2 regions of the Halobacillus sp. Cin3 genome follow, and region 1 is predicted to be linked to the other one. Evidence: predicted binding sites of a transcription regulator. Region 1 holds the regulator's gene; the other holds the start of a gene.
The links. Region 1 encodes NrdR, which represses ribonucleotide reductase genes. Its sites were predicted from a motif close to AACACNATATATNGTGTT; they were not measured.

Region 1 (12,375 bases):
CAATATCCTTAACGCGGATCAGTCGCTGTCCATTACTCTGAATCATTTCACAGACAGGGCTCAAAGGTGGTAAACGATAAGCCGTTAAGAAGGAGCTTCCAGCCGATGACTCCTCTCTCTGATCATACGCCACTTTCCGTTCGTATCCTTATCAAAGCCATTGATTTAATATGTACGTATTATATCCATTTGCGAAAAGGAAATCAAGGGCTTTAAAAAGGAAATTGCGATTTGGGCTTCCAGACAGCCTTTTCCTCAAAGATATTCATCAGCAGTTCCAAGTTGGAATTCTCCGCCTGATCGGAGTAAATGATGATTTCCTCAGGGGCATGGACGAGCGCCGGCGTGACCGGCCATTCAAGAGGAAGATCAGACACGGCTTCATCCGGGTACTGCTTTTGGTAGAGACGCGTCTCCGAATCACTCAGCGGATTGCCTTCATCGTGGAAGTAAGTCAGTCCATGGTCATCGAGAATATGAAGAAGCTGCACTCCCGTATCCTGATGATGAACACGGTGACGCCATGAATCGACCAGCAGCTGATACGATTCCTCCTGCTTATACTCATCAATGACCTTGCCTGTATAATCCGTAAGGCATCTGTGGACATGCGCCAGACAGCCGGCACTCAAGTCATCAAACAGGACGGTATCCCTTACATGCACGTACTCCTGTATAAAAGACTTGATGTAGTGGTGAATGGGCGGAAGCCGCAGACCTGCTGGAGGATGGGAGTCAAAGTCCTGCTCAATCTCAAGAATGCGCTGAATTTCATCGGCATCCTCGAAGTGATAGGAGAACCGGAGGACCCCTTCCATCCAGGCAGGGATTTTCCTTTTCCTGACAACATGGTGCAGCGCACGCACGACATCCACATAGGCAGACTCCCTTGAGGAAGCATGCATCAATTTGACAGAAAAACGTTTTCCGCTCTCCTCATAAACCCACAGCTTCTGCTCGGAAACGATGGCATTATAAAACGTTTCGGCTTCCAGACGCTTGGAAAAAGATAAGTCAAACACCAGAATTCCCCCTCATCCCGACTTTCCATCCTATGTCTATCATCAATGCTTCCTGGAAGCATAGAAAATATCATCAAGACCGGCTCGTCTTTTCATTGTTATATTTATGAAAGGGATAGGTAAATCATGTCACTGACCTTCTTGTTCACAAAGATTTATGAACGCCTGTTCTGACCGCCGACATAAACCGTTTCACTCAGCTGTTTGATCCGTTCGGTAATCCGCTTGGCTTTCACCTGTTCCACATCGCCGCGGCTGCTTGTCATCAACACTTTTTCAAGCTCATTCAGCGTATAGTTGGAGGTGAAAAAGACAGGCAGACGCTCCATCATCCGATAGTGCAGGATACTGCCTAATATCTCATCCCTGAACCAGGCCGACTGGGACTCTGCTCCGATATCGTCCAGCATTAACACCGGCGTTTCTTTAAAGGCGGTGATTTTGTCATTGAGGGAATCATCTTTGATGGATGATTTCATTTCCCTTACAAATTCAGGCATATAAATAATCATCGATGGGATCTGCTTGTCACTGAGAGCATTGGCGACCGCCCCGAGGAAATACGTTTTCCCCACACCGAACGGTCCATGGAAATACAATCCTTTTGCAGGAAGCTCATCCCTGAGAGTTTCAATGTACTGGACGGTTTTCGCTACTGCCCCTCCGCGGTCGGGGTCTTCCAGATCCATTCGTTCCAGCGATGCTTCCAGAATTTCTCTAGGCATATGAAGGCTGCTTACCAATGACTTCTGATACGACTGCTGCTCCTGTGAACGCTGGCGTCTGCATTTATCATAAATCAGCTTGACGTCGGTCCCTTCCACTTCCAGCGATGGAACGTATCCGGGCAGGATGTTGATACACGCCTCCCTCGACGGACATTTTTCGCAGTTTTTCGATTGGGTCCTGTATTCATAAAGCTTGATCAAGTGTTTCTCCACCGCTTTTTCATCCAGGCCTTCATTTTCCTGCATCAGACGCTGGACTTCAGCAGAGTCCAGGACTTCCGCTTTCATATGATTGTAGCGCTGCTGAAACTGCTTGTTCTCTTTCATCCATTTTTTCAACGATTGCTGAATGGGCTCCATTCCATTCACCCCTTACTCTAGTTTCCTCTATTGGTCAGCCTCGCGATTCTGGCTGCGATATCTTCTTTATCGACCTGAGGCTCAGCAGACGCTGCGGCATGCTGCTTCTCTTCCTGTTTATTAAACCAGACAGGAATGACTTCGTCTTTTTGGGAGGTCCGTTTCTGTGTTTTCTGACGGCCCCACTGCTGGTATTTCTGATGCTCTGCCTTGGCCAGATTCATGGCCTGGCGCACGGTGGTCACGTTTTTACGCGCCCAGTGGCTGGCAATTTTCTCCATGTAGGATTTCGACAGTTTCATATCCGTTTTCAACATCACATAATGGACAAGCACGTTCATAACCCCGGCTGTGATGCCTTGTTCGGTCATGACATCCCGGATCAGCTTCAAATCCTGTTCCGATGCACGGTTGCCGTTGGATAAATCCTCAAGCAGCTCCCTCGGGGATATCTGCTCGAGCATTTCAATAAACTGGTCTTCCTTGGATCCTGTCGTTTCTTTTTCCATGGACGCCCACTTCTCACGATCATCGACAGAGGCGGGCTGTACATTTTTTTCTTCTTTCATAAAGTCGTGACATGCAGCCTTAAACTCTTCCTCGACTAAGCAGTGATTTTCATCTATGGCCCATGTCACCGCTTTTTCCAATTCAACGTTGGACAAATCATACAACGTCGCCAGCTGTATGATCAGTTTCTTATTCCGTCCCGTCAAGATCCGTTCACTTGGATACATTCTCTTTTGAAGCGCTTGGCGGAGCCAGGTGAAATCGACGCGGCTTTCCGAGGTTCGGGGGCCGCGGTATTCCTGAAAACGCTTCTGCTCAGCAATCACTTCGGTTTCCCTCTGCACAGACTCCATCATTTTATGATGAAACACTTCGTCAAAAGAAGCCGTGATTTCTTCGTATCCTTCCACCGAAGGCTCAGGCTTAACAAACCGGCTTTTTACCTGTTCATACTTGTCCTGACCCAATTCATGGGTCAAGAGAAGCGCGAGCATGTCATCCTGGAAAAATTCCTCCGGCGTAAAAGGGGGGTGAACCGCATAAATATAGACAGTCTGGTCGCTCTCTTCGTTCGAACGATACGTTCTCAGCAGCCCAAGAGCCTCCAGCCTCCCTCTGGCTTGATAAATTTTATCCAGAGGAGCGGAAAGGTAAGCCATCAATGAATGGTGGGTCTGAACCGTATCCTGATCCGCAAGATCCGCTTCAGAAAGCAGTAAATGGTAGAGAGATACAGCCAGACGTCCTACAATCGGCTGGTATAGATGGGATAACGAACGATGAAAATTTCGAGGCATTTCTCCGCCGTTCCTGATTTTAAAACCGTCTACAGGCAGCAGTCTGCCAATGGATTGATTCATCGTCTACACCTCCTTCGTTCATCCAAATCTATGAAAAAGAAAATGAGCCGGCTCAGGCTCATTCGTCATGATCATCTTTAATTAATTCCTTCAATTCGTCAATAAATACGTTTATATCCTTAAACTGGCGGTAAACGGACGCAAACCGGACGTAGGCCACTTCATCAACTTCGGAGAGACGGCCCATGACCATTTCGCCGATATCCTCACTCAGCACTTCTGAAACGCCGCGGTTCCTCAGTTCCTTTTCAATATCGAGCGTAACGGCTTCAAGCTTTTCCACTTCAACCGGACGCTTTTCACAGGCTCTGATCAATCCCCGCATCAGCTTTTCCCTGCTGAATTCCTCCCGCGTTCCCTCTTTTTTCACGACAATCAGAGGGACCTCTTCAATCCGCTCAAACGTTGTAAAACGAAAGCCGCACTGTTCACACTCTCTCCGTCTTCTGATTGTCTGACCTTCCTCTATTGGTCTTGAATCAAGCACCTTCGTGCTTTTGTAGTGACAGTTTGGACACTTCACCTTTGATCAACTCCACATCGTCTTCGTTTCATCATCCAATCATCCGGGATCCACAGCTGTAAACTGCCGGTCCAGCTGTTCATAGAACTGCACGATCAGGTTACGGCTGTAGCCGAAATCCACAGGGCCTCCTGAATCAGTGGTGACCGAAAAGTCCACGGCCGTGCGGAACGGACGGACCATAATAATTGTTGCGACAACAAAGGCCCGCCGTTTTCCTTTATAAGTGATCGTCAGTTCTCCGCGCTCCCTGGAGACGGCTTTGATTTCAGAAGGTGAAGGGAACATTTCTTCCACGGCGCGGAAAACCTCATCATGCTTGGCTTTGTAATAGTGTGTGATAAGGGCCGTGTCCTTATGCTGTTCACTGGTTTCGGAATGAGTGCTGAGATACCTGGAAATAAATGCTTTCACTAATCTGACTCCTTCAGTCCATTCGACATAATCTTAATTTATTTTAACATGACTTTAAAAAATTAGAAACGGTTTTACAGAAGGAGGGAGCAGACAGCTTTATCCAATAGGAAAGCAGAAAAAAAGCCATGCAGAACCTCCTGCATGACTTTCTCATTTTGTGCATTTACAGAGCACGGGCTTCCTTGACTTCTACAGGACCCATTCCTCTTGGTACTTCAACCGTTTCGTTCCGGCCGGCTTCCAAAGCCTCCACAATGTAGTGCGCAGCTACATTGGGATCGATCCGGTCTCCACACGTATACACGTCAATGCTTGCATATCCGTGCTCCGGGAAGCTGTGTATCGTCAGATGTGACTCTGAAATGATAACAACACCACTAACACCGTGAGGGGCAAACTTGTGAAAAGCCACCTCTCTCACTTCTGCACCGGCTTTGAGTGCAGCATCAACAAAAACTTGTTCTATATACGACATATCGTTCAATTTTGATTCATTACAATCCCATAGTTCAGCTATTACGTGTCTTCCCATTGTATCCATAACGGATCCCCCTTTGTACATTAACTTCTTCCCCTCTGAAATTGCGGCCATGTACTACCACGGGGGAAAGTTAGTCCTGAGAGGTCCTAACCCTTTGAGTAGACATGAAGATTTTTGAAATTCAGAAGTTCAAAAGAAAGTATAAAGGGTTTATCCCGTTTTTGCAAGATATATTTAAGAAGCCTGAAAAGGGTCGTGAAGAGTCTTCACCCGGAATCAGAGGCGTCCTTTAAGACACTCTCGCCGTCCTTTCCTGTTTCAATAATTTTCCCACATATTTCGCCAGATCAACGACGCGGCAGGAGTAGCCCCACTCATTATCATACCAGGCAAGCACTTTCACTTTTGAGCCTTCCATCACCTGTGTGGACAGCCCATCAATGATGGCGGAAGACGGAGAGGTCGTGTAATCAATGGATACCAGTGGTTCATCGCTGTACTCCAGAATGCCTTTCATGTCCCTCTGTGAGGCAGATGCGAACGCTTCATTCAACTCTTCCTTCGTAACCGCTTTCTTCAGATCGACGACTAGATCCACTAAAGAGACGTTCGGTGTCGGTACACGTAAAGCCATTCCGTTCAGCTTTCCCTTCATACTTGGAATGACCTCTCCCAGGGCTTTGGCCGCTCCTGTGGAGGTCGGTATGATCGACTGCGTACACCCACGGGCTCTCCGCAGATCCTTGTGAGGGTTATCCAGGTTCTTCTGATCATTGGTAAAAGAATGAACCGTCGTCATCAAGCCGTTTTCAATACCGAATTCATCTTCCAGCACTTTGACCACCGGCGCCAGACAGTTGGTCGTGCACGAAGCATTGGAAATAACATCATGCGTTTCAGGGGAATAGGAATCCTCATTGACCCCCATCACAATGGTCGCATCGACTTCCTTACCCGGAGCTGTAATGATGACTTTTTTTGCACCTGCATCCAGATGGAGAGCAGCCTCATCCTTCGTACGGAACTTTCCGGTAGCTTCGATTACGATGTCCACACCAAGCTCTTTCCAAGGGAGCTCAGCCGGGTTTCTCGTAGAACAGAGCTTGATTTTCTTCCCATTTACCATTAACCCTTCAGGAATCGTACGTACTTCTCCGTCGAATCGTCCATGAACACTGTCATATTTCACCATGTGAGCGATCGTTTCAGCAGGATAGCTGGCATTGACAGCCACAAGCTCCACGGTATCATCTACTGCCGCCTGTCTGAATACCATACGTCCGATTCTTCCCAAGCCATTAATGGCGATCTTTGTTTTCCCCATGATGTTCCAGCCCCCTATATATGATATACTTTTTTGGATCATTTCTAGGATTAGTATAACATATTGCAAGCGCTTTTGAAGTGGGTTCAATAATTTTACACAAAAATAACACGTCTTTCTCAGACGTGTTATTATACGAGGTCCCACCGGTGAAGTATGTCTCTTAATTGGTGAAAGCTTTCCTCTTTCGTTCCATTATTATCGATAACCGCATCCGCCATTTCCGATTTGCGGCTGACAGGAATCTGCGAAGCGATCCGCTCCTGTGCATCTTCCCTCGATGAACCATCCCGTTCCATCAGCCGTTGGAGCTGTGTTTCCTCATCGACTGCAACGACAAGCACCTTTTCTACATAATCCGTCAGTCCGCTCTCAAAAAGAAGGGGAATATCCAGAACGACCGCTTTGGCCTCTTTTGTTTTATAAGATTCCCGCCGCCGGATCATTTCTTCCCGGACACGAGGGTGAACGATATCGTTCAGTTCTTTCCTTCGTCCTTCGCTGCTGAAAATCACCTTCCCGAGCTTTTTGCGATCCAGTGTTCCATCATCAAAAAGGACGTCTTTCCCAAAAACCCGTACGATGTCCTCGTAGGCGGGCTCACCAGGGCGGACGACATCCCTCGATATTTGATCCGCATCGATGACAGGAATCTCCCATTCATCGAACATGCCGGATACGGTACTTTTTCCACTTGCGATACTACCGGTTAAACCAATGACCAGTGTCATAAAACCCTTCCTTTACGATAGCTTGATCAAGCCGATGATAATCAATAGAACCCCCGGGAGAATAGAGATACTTTCCACCCTGTTCGTCAGTTTTGCCCCGGCCATCATCCCAGTTCCGAGCATAAGAAACGTAGATGAAGCGATAAGTCCACCCGTCAACAGAACAGGGAGACCGATCAGCGCTCCGCTGATGCCTGCCCCTATGGTATCAAGGGAAAGGGCGGTTCCAAGCAGCCACACTTCTTTACCTTGAATCCCTCCGGATTTATCCACATCAGCGGTCACTGGATCATTCAAAACTTTTGCGGGGTTCAGCCAGGGGTCCTGCTGATTTTCGGTATGTTGTTTAAAAAACTGTCTTAAAAAATACATGCCGATACCTATTAAGGCAACAGCTCCAGCCTTTTCCGCCATTTCCGGTTTGACAACTTGAACGAGCAGCTGACCGAAATACGAGGAAAGAAGAAAGACTATACCTGAAACAGAGGCAATCACCACAATGCCACAGAATGCGAGCTTTACTTTTTTCAAACCGAGCACGCAGCCAATCCCGAAGCTGTCGACACTCACGGCTGTAACAAATAAAAAAATGAACATCCCGATGCCCATACCGCCCACTCCTCTAACATGGAAGTGGGATAGTATATGGCTGTTTATTCAGATACGTGAAGCGGCTGGCAGACTGGACAGACGTGTGTGCCCCTGCCGCCGACTTTTGTCTTAACAATCGGTGTCCCACAGTTCTGGCACTCCATATCCTGTTTACCATACACACGGAGCTGCTGTTGGAACATTCCGATTTCACCCTGGCTGTTTAAGTAGGAGCGGATCGTTGTGCCTCCCTGCTCGATTGCCTCCAGAATAACCGTGATGCTCGCTTCCCGGATGCTTTCGGCCTCTTCTCTCGTCAGCGTATTCGCCGTCCGTTCCGGATGTAGTCCGGCTCGGAACAGCGCTTCATCTACATAGATATTGCCAAGACCGGCAACAATGGACTGATCCAGGAGGACCGCCTTCATGTTGCGGCTTGTTTTCAGCAGCCTCTGATGAAAATAATCGAGGGTGAAGGCCTCATCGAAAGGATCGGGGCCGAGCTGGACCAATGGTTTATTCAAGGCTTCTTCGCCCTTTTTAAACGCATGCATCGTGCCGAACTTCCGGACATCGTTGTAGCGGAGCTCTGTTCCATCTGTAAAATGGAAAATCACATGAGTATGCTTCGGTTTCTCAAGCGTTCCATCATAAACGCCGAATTTCCCCTCCATCCGCAGATGGGAAACGAGGGCAATGTCATCAAGGTGGAAAATGAGAAATTTCCCCTTGCGATCAATATCCTTGATGGATTGTCCTCTAAGCAGGTCACCAAAGGCATTGGGATCCTTCGGCTGTTTAATGATGTTCCCCCAGAAAATGGAGACATCCTTTATTTCTTTTCCTACAGTTAAATGCTTTAACGTTTTTCTTACAGTTTCCACTTCTGGTAATTCGGGCATCTCTCATTCTCCTTATTTATTTCGCGTCGTACCATGTATTTCCATAAGAGGAATCCACTTTCAATGGTACATCAAGCTCTACGGTGTTTTCCATAACATCTGCGACGAGCGTTTCCAGCTTTTTAATTTCGGCTTCCGGCGCTTCAATGATGAGTTCATCGTGCACCTGCAGGAGAACTCTTGCTTCCATCTTTTCTTCCTGGAGCTTTTCTTCCAGATCGATCATGGCTTTTTTAATGACATCAGCCGCACTGCCCTGGATCGGGGTATTCATTGCCGTCCGCTCAGCAAAGCTGCGTTTATTGAAATTCCGGCTTGTAATATCCGGAAGATAACGCCTGCGGTTCATGAACGTCCGCACATAGCCCGTTTCCTTCGCTTCACGGACAGACTCTTCCATATAGGTTTTGACTCCCGGATAACTTTCCAGGTATTTATCGATGAACGCCTGGGCTTCTTTTCTCGATATGCCGAGACTTTGTGACAAGCCATAATCACTGATTCCATAGACGATGCCGAAGTTGACGGCTTTCGCCTGCCTGCGCATTTCACCCGTTACGTCCGAAGCCGGCACACCGAAAACCTCAGAGGCGGTCTGAGTGTGAATGTCCTTATCTTCACGGAACGCTTCAATCAGCTTCTCATCCCCTGCAATGTGTGCCAGTACACGCAGTTCAATCTGGGAATAGTCACTGGCAAACATGACCCAGCCTTCCCTGGACGGAATGAACGCCTGGCGGATTTTCCGTCCTTCCTCAAGCCGGATCGGAATGTTCTGCAGGTTCGGATCTGTGGAACTCAAACGTCCTGTCTGGGTAAGCGCCTGATTGAAACGGGTGTGGATCTTACCGGTATCTTCATGAACCACCTTCAGCAGTCCTTCAATATAGGTGGATTTCAACTTGGACAACTGTCGGTTCAACAAAATTTTAGAAATGATTTCATGTTGATCCTCCAGCTGTTCCAATACATCTGCGGAGGTGGAATAGCCTGTTTTCGTTTTCTTAATGACAGGAAGGCCGAGTTTTTCGAACAAAATCGGTCCAAGCTGTTTTGGAGAATTCAAGTTGAACTCTTCTCCCGCCAGCTCATAGACTTCCTGTTCTACTTTATTCAAGCGCTCTTCAAGCTCTGCCCCCATTTCCTGCAGACGGCTGACATCCACCGAGACACCCCGGTGCTCCATCCGCCCGAGAATAACAGCCAGAGGCATTTCCAGCTCAACGAGAAGCTCATACTGTTCATTGGCTTTCAGCTGTTCCTCCATATTCCCTTTCAGCTTATACAGAATTGCAGCCTTCCTTGCAATATGCTCGTAGACGACTTGATCGTCTTCCGGACGTTTCATTTTTGCTCCTTTTCCGTAGACCTCTTCATCATATTGGACCGCTGTCTCCCCCATTCGATGGGCGATGGCAGGAATATCATGATTATTTTCAGAAGGGTTCAGCAGGTAGGAAGCAAGAAGCAGATCAAAGCTGATCCCTTTGATGTCCACGCCGTGTCTCATGAGAGCTACAGCGGTCTGTTTTGCATCGAAGACCCATTTTTCCTTGGACGCATCCTCTGCCCAGGATACAAAGGCTTCTGACTTCACTGCATTCTCCATAGAAAGGACCACTTTGGAATCCTCATTGACGATGGCAATCCCTTCGACTGGAGCGGTATGATAGTTTTCATACAGCATCTCCACGACAAGCGCTTCCCCGCCTGTAAACAGATCGGGTGTTACTTCTTCGACAACTTTCACATCGATGTCCGGCAGAGACTCAGCCACAGACTCCCCTTCTCCGCCTTCCTGGATCCTCGGAAGCAGGGACTGGAAGCCGAGTTCTTTGAAGAAACCGCTCACCTGCTGCGTTTGATATCCTTCATAGCCAATCGTATCGACGCTGACATCAATCGGCGCATTTCTCTCGATGGTTACGAGCTGCTGACTCATGAAAGCATTGCCGCGGTTTGTCTCCAGCTTTTCTTTCAGCTTTTTACCACTGACCTCGTCCAAGTTCTCATACAGGTTTTCCAACGTATCAAACTGCTTCAGCAGCTTAACAGCCGTTTTCTCTCCAACACCGGGAACACCCGGGATGTTATCGGAGTTATCTCCCATAAGAGCTTTCAAGTCGATAATCTGATCTGCCCGCACCTCCATTTTTTCCATAAGGAAAGAAGGGGTATATGTATCGACGTTCGTAATCCCTTTTTTCGTAAGGCTGACCGTGATCTGATCGTTGACCAGCTGCAGAAGATCCTTGTCTCCGGAGATGACCTTCACCTCATGATCTTTCTCTCCAGCCTGGGTCGCCAGCGTACCGATAATGTCATCTGCCTCATAGTTCGGAAGCTGATAATATTTCACTCCAAACGCATCGAGCAGTTCCTTTAGGACAGGAAACTGTTCGGACAGCTCAGATGGTGTTTTCTGCCTTCCACCCTTGTATTCCTGATACGTTTCATGACGAAAAGTCGTTTTCCCGGCATCAAATGCAACAAGCAGATGATCCGGCTGGTCTTCTTCCAATATTTTAAGCAGCATTGTCGTAAAACCATAGACGGCGTTTGTGTACACACCTTTATCATTATTCAGCAGCGGCAGGGCAAAAAATGCCCGGTAAGCGATACTGTTTCCATCAATCAATACAACTTTCTCAGCCATAAACTCACTCCTTAACCGGAAATGCCTTTCTCTCCTTTAAAGAGGAGCGTCTGCATTTTCCAGCGTAATTATTCCAGTGTTCCCTTAAAGAAAACGCCTTTTCCTTCATTCTACCATGATTCATGGAGAGAAGGAAAAGGCGTACCCCGCCGTTATTCGTAGTAGCCGAGAAGCAGGTCGGCGTATGGTGATCCCTGTGGCAGAATAATCGTTGTTTCACCGTCAATGGTTTTCTTGTATGATTCCAGCGTTCGGTACAATTGATAAAATTCAGGATCCTCAGAGAAGGAATTGTTATAGATCTGTGCCGCCTCCTGCTCACCTTCCGCCCGGATCTTTTCCGCATCGGCCCTGGCTGTAGACAGCATCTCTTTGACTTCTCTATCCACAGAAGCCCGGATACGGCTTTTTTCTGCTTCCCCTTCCGACAAATACGTCTGGGCAATTTTTTCCCTGTCCGTGATCATCTGATTGAACACGGCCTCCTCGTTCGCCTGCGGAAGATCCGAACGCTTAATACGGACATCATCCACGACTATGCCGTAATTATCACGATCCAGGTATTCATTCACCCGCTTGGCAATTTCTTCGTTCAGTGTCCCCCGTGAGCTTTCTTCCTCATTGATGATTTCAGAGAAATTCATTTTCCCGAGTTCCGCCCGGACGATCGAAAAGATAAATTCTCCCATCCGCGCTTCTGCACTCATCATTGTTCTCGCATTGGAAATCATTTTCTCAGGGTCAGATATGCTCCAGACGGCATAGTTATCAATGATCATCCTTTTCTTATCAAGCGTTGTGATTTCCTTCTCATCCACGTCATACACCATTTTCTTTTGAGAAAGCGTGGATACCTCCTGGATCAGCGGGATCTTGAATTTCAAGCCGGGGCTTTCATGGATTTTGATAACATCACCGAACTGCCTTACTACCTTATATTCCCCTTCTTTGACAATCACTACAGAACTGAGGGCGATCAATATCAATGCGGCAGCAGCCACTAAAGCAAGGCCGCCTTTGATGATTTTCCGAAAATCCTTCTGCTGCTTTTCATTGATATCCTGAATCCGATCGTCGGTCATGATTGCTCCTCCTCTTCTTGTTCTGTTTCCCCGTCCTCTTCCTGTGCAGGTGCGGCGGGCTGATTCTGCTGCTGAAGAGGAAGGTACTTCATCGTATCTCCGTCATCGTTCATGACATACACATCTGCTTCAGGCAGGACTTCCTCGAGCGTTTCCATGACAAGACGCTCCCTTGTTACACTTTCATT
Region 2 (12,375 bases), 240 kb from region 1:
ACCAGCATAAGGGCATCCTTCAGAGGAAGGCCGGCTTGGAAAAGAGAGGCCAGGTGAGAGGAAAAGAGAAAAGAAAGCCTGTAGGAATGATACATACGCAGTGGAGGAAACCTTCGATCACCTTCATTTTTTTCTCAAACGGCAGCATTGGGATGAAAACAGCGAGCCCTGCCCCTAGAATAAGGATAGCGGTAAACAAGATGCCGGCAGTGTTTAATCCATGGTTCATAAGGTGCATAAGCGTCAAAGAAGAACTTTCCTGATCAGCAAACAAGATAGTGAAATTAGGAATGATTGTCCTTTTCATAATGATAAAAGTAAGGAAAAGGAACAGAAGAAGGAAAACGGGGTAGCGGACAGCCGCGAGAAATTTCTCTTTGTATTCTTTCTTCATAAGAAGAAGTTCACGGCACTGTTTAAACGTTTTAGGAAGGTCATCCTGGTACTGACTGAAGGAGAGGTACTGGGTGACGGTATTGGAAAAATGGGCTTTCTCCAGCGCAAGGCTTAAGGTGTCACCTCCTTTCAGCACTTCAATCAATTGATGGCTGACTGGCTTGAGGCGCGCGTCCCATCCTGTCATAGAGAGGGAATCGAGCAGGGGGTATCCTTTTTCGAGGATATGACTCAACCTGTGAAAAAAATCGATCTGCAGTTGAATGGAAGGGCCCGGTGTTCGTTTAATCGGCCATTTCTTCCTCAGAAATGAAGCCGAGCGCATAAGCTTTCCTCCTTAGTTGTTCGAAAGTATGAATAGAGGCGGGACTCCCGTTCAGAGCCCGGAGCAGCTGACCGCCCTCCAGTGTTTCAAGAATGGCCGCACGTTTAGGGAGGCGGTCTCTTCCAGTAAGGGAAACCAGCTGCTGAGCGGCGATGGCCAGGAGCGTCTGTTCCATTTCCACTTGTTGAATGTTCATTTCCTTCAGCCTGTGCAGGGTTCCCTCGGCATTTTTAGCGTGGATTGTACTGATGACGAGATGCCCGCTTAAGGCCGCTCGGAAGGCGAATTGAGCGGTTGCCTGATCACGGATTTCACCAACCATGAGGAGATCAGGATCATGTCTGAGGGCTGCTTTCAACCCGGTATCATAAGTGATGCCTGCACGCTCATTCACCTGTACCTGGATGAGGTTGTTAATATTTTTCTCAATAGGATCCTCGAGAGTGATGGCCTGATACGAACTCTGCGTCGTCAGGGCTTGAAGAAGGGCATATAAGGTCGTGGTCTTTCCACTGCCGGTCGGCCCCGTGAATAAAATCATACCGCTGCGGTGATGAAGCCATCGTTTTAACCGTTTTCCTTGATGAGGGAAAAGAAATAACTGTTCCAGCGGGGTATGATCCATGGGATTGAGGATTCGGACAGCGAGGCTTTCGGAGTCCTGGATAGGAAGGGTAGAGAGACGGAGGTCAAAGAGACTGCTGCCGGAGCGGTGTTGAAAAGTCCCGTTCTGCGGACGTTTCTGCTCACCGATATCCATCCCGGATGTGAACTTAAAGTAGGAGAGTGTTTTTTGATACAAAGGCATAGGAAGACTGGAGTGGAAAATTCTTTCGCCGTGGATCCTGAAATAAATGGAGCATGATTCGCGGTAGGGGGAAAAGTGGATGTCCGAGGCGGACTGCTGTACTGCGGAGACGATCAGGTCATAAGCATAAGTCGCAATGGATTTCAAAGGGTTATCACCTCATTTATATCGTGGTTAAATAGAAGTATTCGACATAAAGTGAAAATATCCTGCATGGAAATGGGAAAGGGGAACAAAATGATTTATTTAATTGGTTTTATGGGAAGTGGAAAATCAACCATCGCTTCAAGGCTTGCAGAGAAACTGCAGTGCTCCTGCATAGAAATGGATGAAAGTATCGAAAAGCAGGAGGGTCTGACTATCCCGGAGATGTTTGCTCAGCATGGAGAAAGCTATTTCAGGGAAAAAGAGCGGGATTTTCTGCGAAGTTTAGAGGGTGAAGCTGTTGTTTCCACCGGAGGCGGTGTCATATTGTCCAAGGAGAACTGTGAGATGATGCGGGAGGGCACCGTGATCTACCTTCATGCCGGATGGGAGACCATTGTGCATCGATTGAAAAATGATACATCCCGGCCGTTATGGTCAGGCGACGAATCGGAAAAAAAGCAGCGTTTTGAAGACAGGCTTAGGCTTTATAAGGAAGCCGCTCATCATGTGGTTGTCGTGGACGACAAAGCTCCAGAAGTCATTGCTGAGGAAATCGCCGCACGTCTAAAATGATGAATTCCCGGGCATACTCATTGTAACTGATGCTTAAAAGAGGGGATTTTATGAACCAAAATGATTATGTAAAGTTTTTGACTCAGGAAATGGTCAAATACATGCAGTTGTCCAAAGAAGAAAAGAAACAGCGAAAGCGGGAAAAACCTTCAAAGAAATCGTCTGTTTACTGGTTTGGATTGATTCCCCTTGCCATACGCATGTTCAAAAGGAAACGGAACATCTCTCATCATTGAAAAAGCCGCTGGTCATCAGCGGCTTTTTTGATGGATCCAGGGAGCACTTGTTTCCTGAGAAATATAAAACAAACCTCCATTAACCACTTCAAGCTTAATGCAGGGCTTATAGCGGGTATCCATCTGGTCACGTTCTTTCGTGAACGACTCGAGATCGATGTCTTCCGACGCATAAAAGGACTCAAGCAGCGCTGTTTCTCTTTGTAAATGTTGATGGGATTCCACAGCCCATTGATTATTTTGTGATGAAATATACGTCTCCACGTGCTTTTCCATCCGTCTGTATGCGTTGGAAAGAGAAATGACAGGCGTCATGGGAAACGTATAGTCTGATACAGTGTTTCCAAACGGGACCATTTCCAGTTTTTCCATCATCTTCAGCATCATCGTTCCATGAATGAGATTCAATCCGATAGATAGTGGCTCATCCCGTGCCTGTTTCCCTCGGTAATGCAGCAGGAAGTTGACGACAAGCCACGGACTTACAGCTGTATGACCTGCATTCTCCGGCGGGATCCGCTCATACAGCCGTGCAGTTTTTCCTTTATTGATGGCTGTTTGATAGAGGGCATGCAGTTTAGGTGTTCCGGCATGAAGGTAGATGCCTTGTTTCTGACTCCCATCCGTCTGGGTGAACGTGAGGCGCATCGGTTCGCCTTCGCGGCCCATTTTTTTCATATAGTGCCAGTAAAAGGGGCGGTTCATGATCTCTTCATCCATCTCACTCGTCAACTGGACGGTGAAATGAGTCGGACCTTTTTCAAGAACCGGACAGTTATATGCGGCGAAAAAATGTTCAACAAATGCAGCGTAGGGGTGGGGAACACTCAACTGGATTCTCTCCTTTCATTAACCGTATGTTCAACGTAACTGACAAGATTTTTTAACTTAATGTCCATTTCCCCCTGACTTTCGGACTGTTTGACAATCGACTGTATCTGCTGCTCAAACGTCCCGCCGGGAATCTGCTCCAAGATGTGATCCAAATCCCCGACCGCATTCTTAAAGACCTCAATTTTTTCGTATAGCATGTGCATAATGTGGTCCTCAATCGTGTTTTCTACAGCAAAATTGTAAATGTTTACATCATACTTTTGTCCGAAACGATGGATTCTTCCAATCCGCTGTTCAAGACGCATGGGATTCCAGGGGAGGTCATAGTTGATCATATGGTGGCAGAACTGGAGGTTGATGCCCTCTCCGCCTGCTTCTGTGGCGACCATCACCTGTGCTTTGTTTTGAAAAAGCTGTTTCATCCAGTCACGCTTGCTCTTGTTAAATTTCCCGCTGAATGGAACAGAGGTGATCCCATGCTGCTGTAAATACCACTGCAGGTAAAACTGGGTGGCTCTGTATTCGGTGAAAACGATGAATTTCTCTTCTTTTTCCTTTATCAGATCCACCATACGTTCAGCTTTAATGTGGTGGGGAAGACGGCCGAGGGCCTCAATGAAATCATCATAAACCGCTTGTTTTTCAGGTGGGGCTTTCTTCTTCAATTGGTTCAAAGACATGTAACAGGCTTCCCTTGAAGAACACAGCTCTTTGGCCAGGGTCAGCCATGTGAACGAAGGATGATCAGCTTTTAACTGTTCAAGGGATTGGTACAGTTCGGCTTCTTCATTTGTAAACGTCAGTCTTTCATTCCTCACTCTGCGTTTAGAGGAATCCAGCCCTGTATCCTTTCTGCGGTTGCGGATCATAAGCTGACCGACAAGGGAGTGGATATGCTGGATATGCTCTTCTTCCTGGGCATGCTTTTGATATTTCTTTTTAAAGTCCGTCAGGTTTCCTAAATATCCGGGCTTCAGGATGGATACAAGGTTAAATAAGTCACTCAGTTTATTCTGAATGGGGGTGGCTGTGAGAAGAAGGCAGTAGGTCTTTTTTAAAGACTGGACAAACTGATAATTCTTCGTTTGATGATTCTTCAGCTTATGGGCTTCATCAATGATGATGAAATCGTATTCCTGGGAAAGAATCTCCTCCCTGTGATGGTCCCTTTTAGCCATATCAATGGATGTAACCGCCACATCCCATTCTTTCCAGGATGCCTGCTTTTTTCTCGGGGATGCTGCCTGGATGTAGAATTTCTCATTCAATTCCTGAATCCACTGATTGACGAGGGATGCAGGAGTAAGTATGAGAACTTTTTCAGCTCGGCCTCGAATCATGTATTCTTTTAAAATCAGTCCGGCTTCCAATGTTTTTCCGAGTCCGACCTCATCAGCCAGAATCGCACGGCCGTTCATATGGTGTACGACGGTTTCAGCCGCTTCTACCTGATGATCCATAAAGTCCACATGAGGAAGGTGATCAAGCGCAAGCAGACCCCCGAATTCCGGCACGGTTTTGAATTGGGCGGCCTGGTAGGCCAGTTTAAATCCTTCCCAGGAGGCCAGATGTTCCGATTGGTCAAGGTGGCTGGACAGAGAGTGAATGAACGTTTGATCTGGATGAATAGTAAACATGGAAACAACCCTCCGTATTCCGATATTTTAAGATTGTGAATTGTTGTAGAATTTTCGTGTTCTTTGCTGGAGACGCGTGATATAATGAACGGGAAAAGATGTGTCATCCATACATTACACGATAGTATGCCCGGTAAAATCTAGGAAAATACAAACGCGAATGACTGCAGAGGGAGAGACCCTTGTAAGGGCGCCGAAGGAGCAAGCAGAATTGTGAATCTCTCAGGCAAAAAGACCTCTGCAGGACGCAGCTCTGGAGAGCGTCTGCCTTCTACGGGCAGACCACCCAAGAAGCAAACACCCTCTACAGGTGTGAAACTTTCTGGTTCACGGACAGAGACTCCCGCTCATAGCGGAGGAGTCTCTTTTTTTATGGGCAGAACGACGTAAAGGAGTGGTTGAATTGACAGAATTGAAACGAACACCTTTATATGCAGAGTATGAAAAGCTTGGAGCGAAAACCATTGATTTCGGAGGCTGGGATCTGCCGGTGCATTTCTCCGGCATTAAAGATGAGCATGCTGCGACAAGAAATGCGGCTGGTCTTTTTGATGTGTCTCACATGGGGGAAATCATGATCGAAGGATCCGACAGCCTGGCTTTTCTGCAGAAAATGCTGACGAACGATGCTTCTAAGCTCGTCCCTGGAAAAGCGCAGTACACGATTATGTGCTATGAAAATGGCGGGACGGTTGATGATTTGATCGTTTATCACCTTTCTGAAAACACGTATCTATTAGTCGTTAATGCGGCGAACAGGGAAAAGGATTTTGAATGGCTTCAACGTCACGCAGAGGGCGATGTGTCAGTGAGAGACGTTTCCGATGCATATGTTCAACTGGCTGTCCAAGGGCCGAAGGCAGAAAAGATTCTACAGAAGCTCACGGACACAGATGTGTCCGCCATTAAGTTTTTCCGATTTGAACAGGGCGTTTCCGTTGATGGAGTGAAAGACAGCGCCATTGTTTCCCGTACAGGTTACACAGGGGAGGATGGATTTGAAATCTATCTTCCTTCAGCTTCAGGACCGGATCTCTGGCAGGTTTTATTAAAAGCAGGTGAGCCGGAAGGGCTGCGTCCGATCGGTCTCGGTGCAAGAGATACGCTCAGGTTTGAAGCGAATCTCGCTCTTTACGGACAGGAGTTGAGCAGAGATATTACACCGATTGAAGCCGGTCTGAATTTTGCCGTCAAAATAAAGAAAGAAGAGGATTTCATTGGAAAGGAAACTCTCATGAAACAGAAAAAAGAGGGGCCCGATCGGAAGCTGGTCGGTATTGAAATGCTCGATAAAGGTATTCCGCGTACTCATTATGAGGTGTATGACAGAGATGCGAAGATTGGTTTTGTAACAACCGGGACCCAGTCGCCGACCTTAGGTAAAAATGTCGGACTCGCGCTTCTTAACCGTGCGTATACAGAGGAAGGGACAGAAGTAACTGTTCAGGTGCGGAAGAGACGCCTGAAGGCCAGGGTCGTCCCGACACCTTTCTACAAAAGATAAATACCTGAGGGGGATGGAACAATGGAATTTCGATATTTGCCTATGACGGAAAAAGATAAAAAAGAAATGCTTGAGACCATCGGTGTCCAGACATCTGAAGAATTGTTTGCTGATATTCCTGAACGCATAAGGTTTCAAGGTGATTTGAATATTAAGCCGCCGAAAAATGAATACCAGTTGATGAAAGAACTGGCGGATACAGCCGGTCGGAACGTCAATCTCAAATCCCATACGTCTTTTCTTGGAGCAGGGGTTTATGATCATTACATTCCTTCCATTGTTGACCACGTCATATCAAGGTCTGAATTTTATACAGCTTACACCCCTTATCAGCCGGAAATATCCCAGGGGGAGCTGCAGGCCATCTTTGAATTTCAAACGATGATTTGTGAATTGACAGGCATGGATGTGGCCAACTCTTCTATGTATGATGGCGGAACAGCACTGGCAGAAGCCGTTAACCTTGCTGCTGGACAGACGAAAAAGAAAAAAGTGCTTGTATCCAAAGCCGTCCATCCAGAATCTCTCGCTGTGATTCATTCCTACGCCAAGGGGCCGGGGGTTGAAATTATCGAAATCGATCACAAGGAAGGCTTGACAGACCTTGAACAGCTGGACCATCACCTCGATGAAGATACAGCTGGAGTAGTCGTTCAATATCCCAATTTCTTCGGCCAGGTGGAGCCGCTTGAGTCTATCCGCCGCCTCGTAGACAAGCAGAAAAAGGCGATGATGATTACTTCAAGCAATCCGCTTGCGCTCGGGTACTTAACTCCTCCTGGAGCGTTTGGCTCTGATATTGTCGTTGGCGATGCTCAAGTGTTTGGAATTCCTGCTCAGTATGGCGGTCCGCACTGCGGTTATTTTGCAACAACGAAAAAGCTGATGAGAAAAGTGCCGGGCCGGCTTGTCGGACAGACGGTGGATGAGGATGGACGCAGAGGTTTCGTCCTTACCCTTCAAGCCCGCGAACAGCATATCCGCCGGGATAAGGCGACCTCCAACATCTGTTCCAACCAGGCATTGAATGCGCTGGCGGCTTCTGTTGCTTTGTCGTCCATAGGAAAACAGGGATTGAAGAAGATGGCGGCGATGAACATTAAGAAGACGTTATACATGAAACAACAGCTTCAAGCCAGGGGCATCGAAGTTTTGTATAAGGGAGCCTTTTTCAATGAGCTGGTCATCCGGTTGAAGAAGCCTGTGAAAGACATCAATCAACAGCTGCTCGAGAAAGGGTTCATCGGAGGATATGACCTTGGACGGACGGAGGAGCGTCTGGCAGGCTGTATGCTGGTTGCTGTTACTGAAATCCGTACAAAAGAAGAAATCGACACCTTCGCAGGGGAAATGGGGGATTTGAATGGCTAATCAAGACTTTCCATTAATTTTTGAATGGAGCCAGGAGAGCCGGACAGGGTTCAGTCTTCCTGAACTGGATGTGCCGGATACCGATATTGATGAGATGTTTGAAGATGCGTACGTGAGACAGGACGCACCTCAACTGCCGGAGGTCAGTGAACTGCAGATTATGCGGCATTACACAGGTCTGTCCAAACGTAACCACGGGGTGGACTCCGGATTTTATCCTCTTGGATCGTGTACGATGAAATACAATCCGAAAATGAATGAAGATGTAGCCAGACTGGCTGGATTCAGCCATATCCATCCATACCAGCCGGAGGAAACGGTTCAGGGGGCGCTCCACCTCATGTATGATCTCCAGGAATCGCTGGTGGAAATTACAGGAATGGATACCGTCACGCTTCAGCCTGCGGCAGGTGCTCATGGCGAATGGACAGGACTGATGATGATTCGTGCCTTCCATGAGGCGAATGGTGATCATCAGCGAACAAAAGTTATTGTGCCTGATTCTGCCCACGGGACAAACCCTGCTTCTGCTACGGTAGCTGGATTCGAAGCCGTGACGGTAAAATCAGACGAACGGGGATTAGTGGACCTTGAAGACCTGAAGCGTGTCGTAGACGAACAGACAGCTGCACTTATGCTGACAAACCCGAACACGCTCGGTCTGTTTGAAGAGGATATCGAAGAAATGGCGGCCATCGTCCATGAAGCGGGTGGCAGGTTGTATTACGACGGCGCCAACCTGAATGCTATATTAGGGTATGCAAGGCCGGGGGATATGGGCTTTGATGTTGTCCACTTGAACCTGCATAAGACCTTCACAGGCCCTCACGGCGGTGGTGGTCCGGGATCAGGTCCGGTGGGTGTTACGGCAGAGCTTGAGCCGTTTCTTCCAAAACCGATTCTTACGAAAAAAGACGGCCGGTACAAATTTGATGACGATCGTCCCCGTTCCATCGGCCGGGTGAAGCCTTATTACGGGAATTTCGGAATCAATGTACGAGCCTACACGTACATTCGCACCATGGGGCCGGAAGGGTTGAAAAAAGTAAGTGAGTACGCTGTTTTGAACGCCAACTATATGATGCGCAGACTGCAGGAAGCATTCGATCTTCCTTTTGACAGGCACTGTAAGCATGAATTTATTCTGTCGGGCCGCCGTCAGAAAAAACTCGGCGTACGAACACTGGATATGGCCAAGCGCCTGCTTGATTTCGGCTATCATCCGCCGACGATCTATTTCCCGATCAATGTTGAAGAAGCGTTGATGATTGAGCCGACGGAAACGGAGTCCAAGGAAACTCTTGATGACTTCATCGACCGTATGCTTCAAATAGCCAAGGAAGCAGAAGAAGAGCCCGAGACGGTTCAGGAAGCTCCTCATACGACAATTGTAAGCCGAATGGATGAAACTCAGGCGGCAAGAAAGCCTGTTCTTCGTCACCCGATGGAATAGAGAAAAACCGGCCCCTTCGCGGGAGCCGGTTTTCCTGTTTTGAGATATGTTCTGTTATTTCTTCGTTTTGATTTTACCGGTCCATTTCTTGAAGCCGCCTTCAAGCATGTTCAGGTCATTGTACCCTTTTTTATGAAGGGTCATTGCCGCACGTGCAGACCTTGCGCCGCTCTGGCAGTACAAGTAGACGGGTTTGTCCTTGCGGATTTCCACGAGCCTGTTGTTCAGCTGTGAGAGCGGAATATTTCTCGCTCCGAGGATGTGACCCCCGTCAAATTCCTTTGGTTCACGGACATCTATCAGCTGAGCTTTGCGGTAACCCTGACGGAATTCTTCTTCAGATATCGTGTTCAAGATTTTTCTTGTCTTGAAGAATCTATACAAACCGAAAGCAATAAGTAGAACTAGTGCTCCGAGTAAGATCCATAATTCCATTTTCATTTCCCCCCTGTTTTCTCTATTCTTTTATCTATTATAGAAGGGAAGGACAGGTATTTCAAAAAAATTTTTCTTTCTTCCTGAAAAAAATGCCGTTTTGAAGGGGATTATATCGATTTAACAGATGCAAGACAGGAAAAATCGAAAAAAAAAGACATGAGAGGTGCTTTCCTCTTATTCCCTGCTTTTTTCTACCTGTATCTTACGATTTTCTGATTGACAAATTTCAACACATTCGTTCAATAACACAATATATGGTGATCGAATAATAAACAAACACAATATATTGATTAAAAATCTGTATATGTGGTATGTTACATATATCAATTATGGAATTGGCTTTTTCAAGATAAGGGAGAGATGCGAACATGCAGACTACAACTTCTAAAGACGTGCATACAAAAATCAACATAGACCGGCTGAATGCCGATATCAGACAGTTCCCACAGGTCCACCCGGTTACGGACAACATGTCCATTACCCACAAAGGGGTATCCAGGCTTGTCATGCTGGACCGTTATGCGTTCAAAGATACAGAAAAGCTTACGTTGTCCGAAGGGGATTTTGTCGTACTTACTGTAAAGGACGATCCAAAGTTTCCAGCCCGCGGCTTCGGTTTCATTCAGTCCGTTGACTGGCAGACCCATGAAGCGTTTGTAAAAGTGGAAGATGAGTTCGTGAACGTTCTCGACCGTGAGGAAGAAAGAGAGACCGGTGTCATCAAACGAAATCTTGATACCATCGATAAACCGCTGGAAGTCTATTATGAGCAAATTGCTTTAAGAAATGCGACAGGACTATCAGAGGTTGAAACAGATCCGGAAAGACAGACGCAGAGCTTTGAGGAATTTTACGAGGAGCTATCCAGCCTGAACTTCATTCCTGCCGGCCGTGTGCTGTACGGAGCAGGATCCAACACGGATGTGACCTACTTCAACTGTTACGTGATGCCTTATATCCAGGATTCACGGGAGGGTATTTCCGATCACCGTAAACAAGTCATGGAAATCATGTCACGCGGCGGTGGTGTCGGGACGAACGGATCGACCTTGCGCCCGAGGAACACGCTCGCCCGCGGGGTGAACGGGAAGTCATCCGGTTCCGTTTCATGGCTTGATGATATTGCTAAACTGACCCACTTGGTGGAGCAGGGAGGATCCAGACGCGGTGCCCAGATGATCATGCTGGCAGACTGGCATCCGGACATTCTTGAATTCATTATTTCCAAGATGCAGAACCCGCGTATCCTCCGTTTTCTCATCGAAAACACGGAAGACGAAACTATTAAACAACTGGCGAAGGATAAGCTGAAATTCACGCCGTTGACCGAAGTGGAAAAAGACCTTTATCAAAGTGTGGTCAATTACAAGCACATTCAGGGTCAGGGTGGTTTTACAGATCAAAGCGTGCAGGAAGCACAGGAAAAACTGGCTCTCGGCGGGACGTATTCCGTTCATAATTCAGAATTCCTGACAGGAGCCAACATTTCCGTCTGTATTACGAATGAGTTCATGGAAGCCGTGGAAAACGACGACGAATACCAGCTTCGTTTCCCTGATGTAGAGAATTACACAGCGGAGGAAATGAACGCCTATAATGAAGAATGGCATGAGAGCGGCGATGTACGTGAGTGGGAAAAACGCGGCTTCGGTGTGCGTGCCTACAAATCCATTAAAGCGAAAGAGCTGTGGAATCTGATCAATGTCTGCGCGACGTATTCAGCAGAACCGGGGATTTTCTTTATTGATAATGCCAACGAAAAGACAAATGCCACAGCTTATGGACAGAAGGTCGTTGCGACCAACCCATGCGGGGAACAGCCGCTTGCACCATATTCCGTCTGTAACCTGGCTGCTGTAAACCTGGCGTCTGTAGCGGATAAGGAAAATAAAACGGTTGATTTTGACAAGCTTAAACAAACCGTTAAACGCGGTGTCCGTATGCAGGATAACGTGATTGATGCTACTCCTTACTTCCTGGAAGAAAATAAAGTACAGGCCCTTGGTGAGCGTCGTGTAGGCCTGGGTGTCATGGGTCTCCATGATCTTCTGATCTATTGTGAAACAACCTATGGATCAGAAGAAGGCAACAAACTGGTGGATGAAATCTTCGAAACGATTGCTGTAACCGCCTACCGCGCATCCATTGAACTTGCAAAGGAGAAAGGCAGCTTCCCGTTCCTTGTCGGAGCAACGGATGATGAAACACGACAGCTTCGTGAAAACTTTATTCAGACAGGGTATATGAAGCAGATGCCGGAAGACATTCGACAGGATGTTCTGGCTTATGGAATCCGTAACTCCCACCTGCTTACTGTAGCTCCAACCGGAAGTACAGGAACAATGGTAGGAGTGAGTACAGGTCTTGAGCCATACTTCTCTTTCTCCTACTACCGCAGTGGTCGTTTAGGCAAGTTTATTGAAGTGAAGGCGGATATCCTTCAGGAGTATCTGGATGCGCATCCAGAGCAGGATCCGGAGCAGCTTCCTGAATGGTTTGTGACGGCGATGACGATGTCTCCGGAAGCCCACGCTGATACACAGTGCGTCATTCAGCGCTGGGTCGACAGCAGTATCTCCAAGACGGTCAATGCACCGAAAGGATATACGGTCGAACAAGTGGAAAGCGTCTATCAGCGCCTGTACCGTGGCGG

Region 2: the regulator NrdR is predicted to act here: its motif matches at 9,967-9,984, upstream of QMA39_RS06335 (vitamin B12-dependent ribonucleotide reductase).

The regions. Positions count from the first base shown of each region.
Region 1 covers NZ_CAMZMV010000001.1:1,423,358-1,435,732, forward strand. The annotation lists gene ytxC (sporulation protein YtxC) at 213-1,022, opposite strand; gene dnaI (primosomal protein DnaI) at 1,178-2,110, opposite strand; gene QMA39_RS07615 (DnaD domain protein) at 2,128-3,480, opposite strand; gene nrdR (transcriptional regulator NrdR) at 3,539-4,003, opposite strand; gene QMA39_RS07625 (cytosolic protein) at 4,043-4,417, opposite strand; gene speD (adenosylmethionine decarboxylase) at 4,584-4,961, opposite strand; gene QMA39_RS07635 (glyceraldehyde-3-phosphate dehydrogenase) at 5,191-6,225, opposite strand; gene coaE (dephospho-CoA kinase) at 6,357-6,956, opposite strand; gene QMA39_RS07645 (manganese efflux pump) at 6,969-7,565, opposite strand; gene mutM (DNA-formamidopyrimidine glycosylase) at 7,610-8,449, opposite strand; gene polA (DNA polymerase I) at 8,466-11,105, opposite strand; gene QMA39_RS07660 (protease modulator HflC) at 11,258-12,187, opposite strand; gene hflK (FtsH protease activity modulator HflK) at 12,184-12,375, opposite strand, start outside.
Region 2 covers NZ_CAMZMV010000001.1:1,179,762-1,192,136, reverse strand. The annotation lists gene QMA39_RS06390 (type II secretion system F family protein) at 1-8, opposite strand, end outside; gene QMA39_RS06385 (type II secretion system F family protein) at 20-721, opposite strand; gene comGA (competence type IV pilus ATPase ComGA) at 681-1,676, opposite strand; gene QMA39_RS06375 (shikimate kinase) at 1,767-2,249, shown strand; gene QMA39_RS06370 (YqzE family protein) at 2,300-2,485, shown strand; gene QMA39_RS06365 (YqhG family protein) at 2,501-3,316, opposite strand; gene QMA39_RS06360 (SNF2-related protein) at 3,313-4,956, opposite strand; glycine riboswitch at 5,117-5,204, shown strand; gene gcvT (glycine cleavage system aminomethyltransferase GcvT) at 5,360-6,460, shown strand; gene gcvPA (aminomethyl-transferring glycine dehydrogenase subunit GcvPA) at 6,482-7,831, shown strand; gene gcvPB (aminomethyl-transferring glycine dehydrogenase subunit GcvPB) at 7,824-9,284, shown strand; gene QMA39_RS06340 (rhodanese-like domain-containing protein) at 9,339-9,719, opposite strand; gene QMA39_RS06335 (vitamin B12-dependent ribonucleotide reductase) at 10,091-12,375, shown strand, end outside.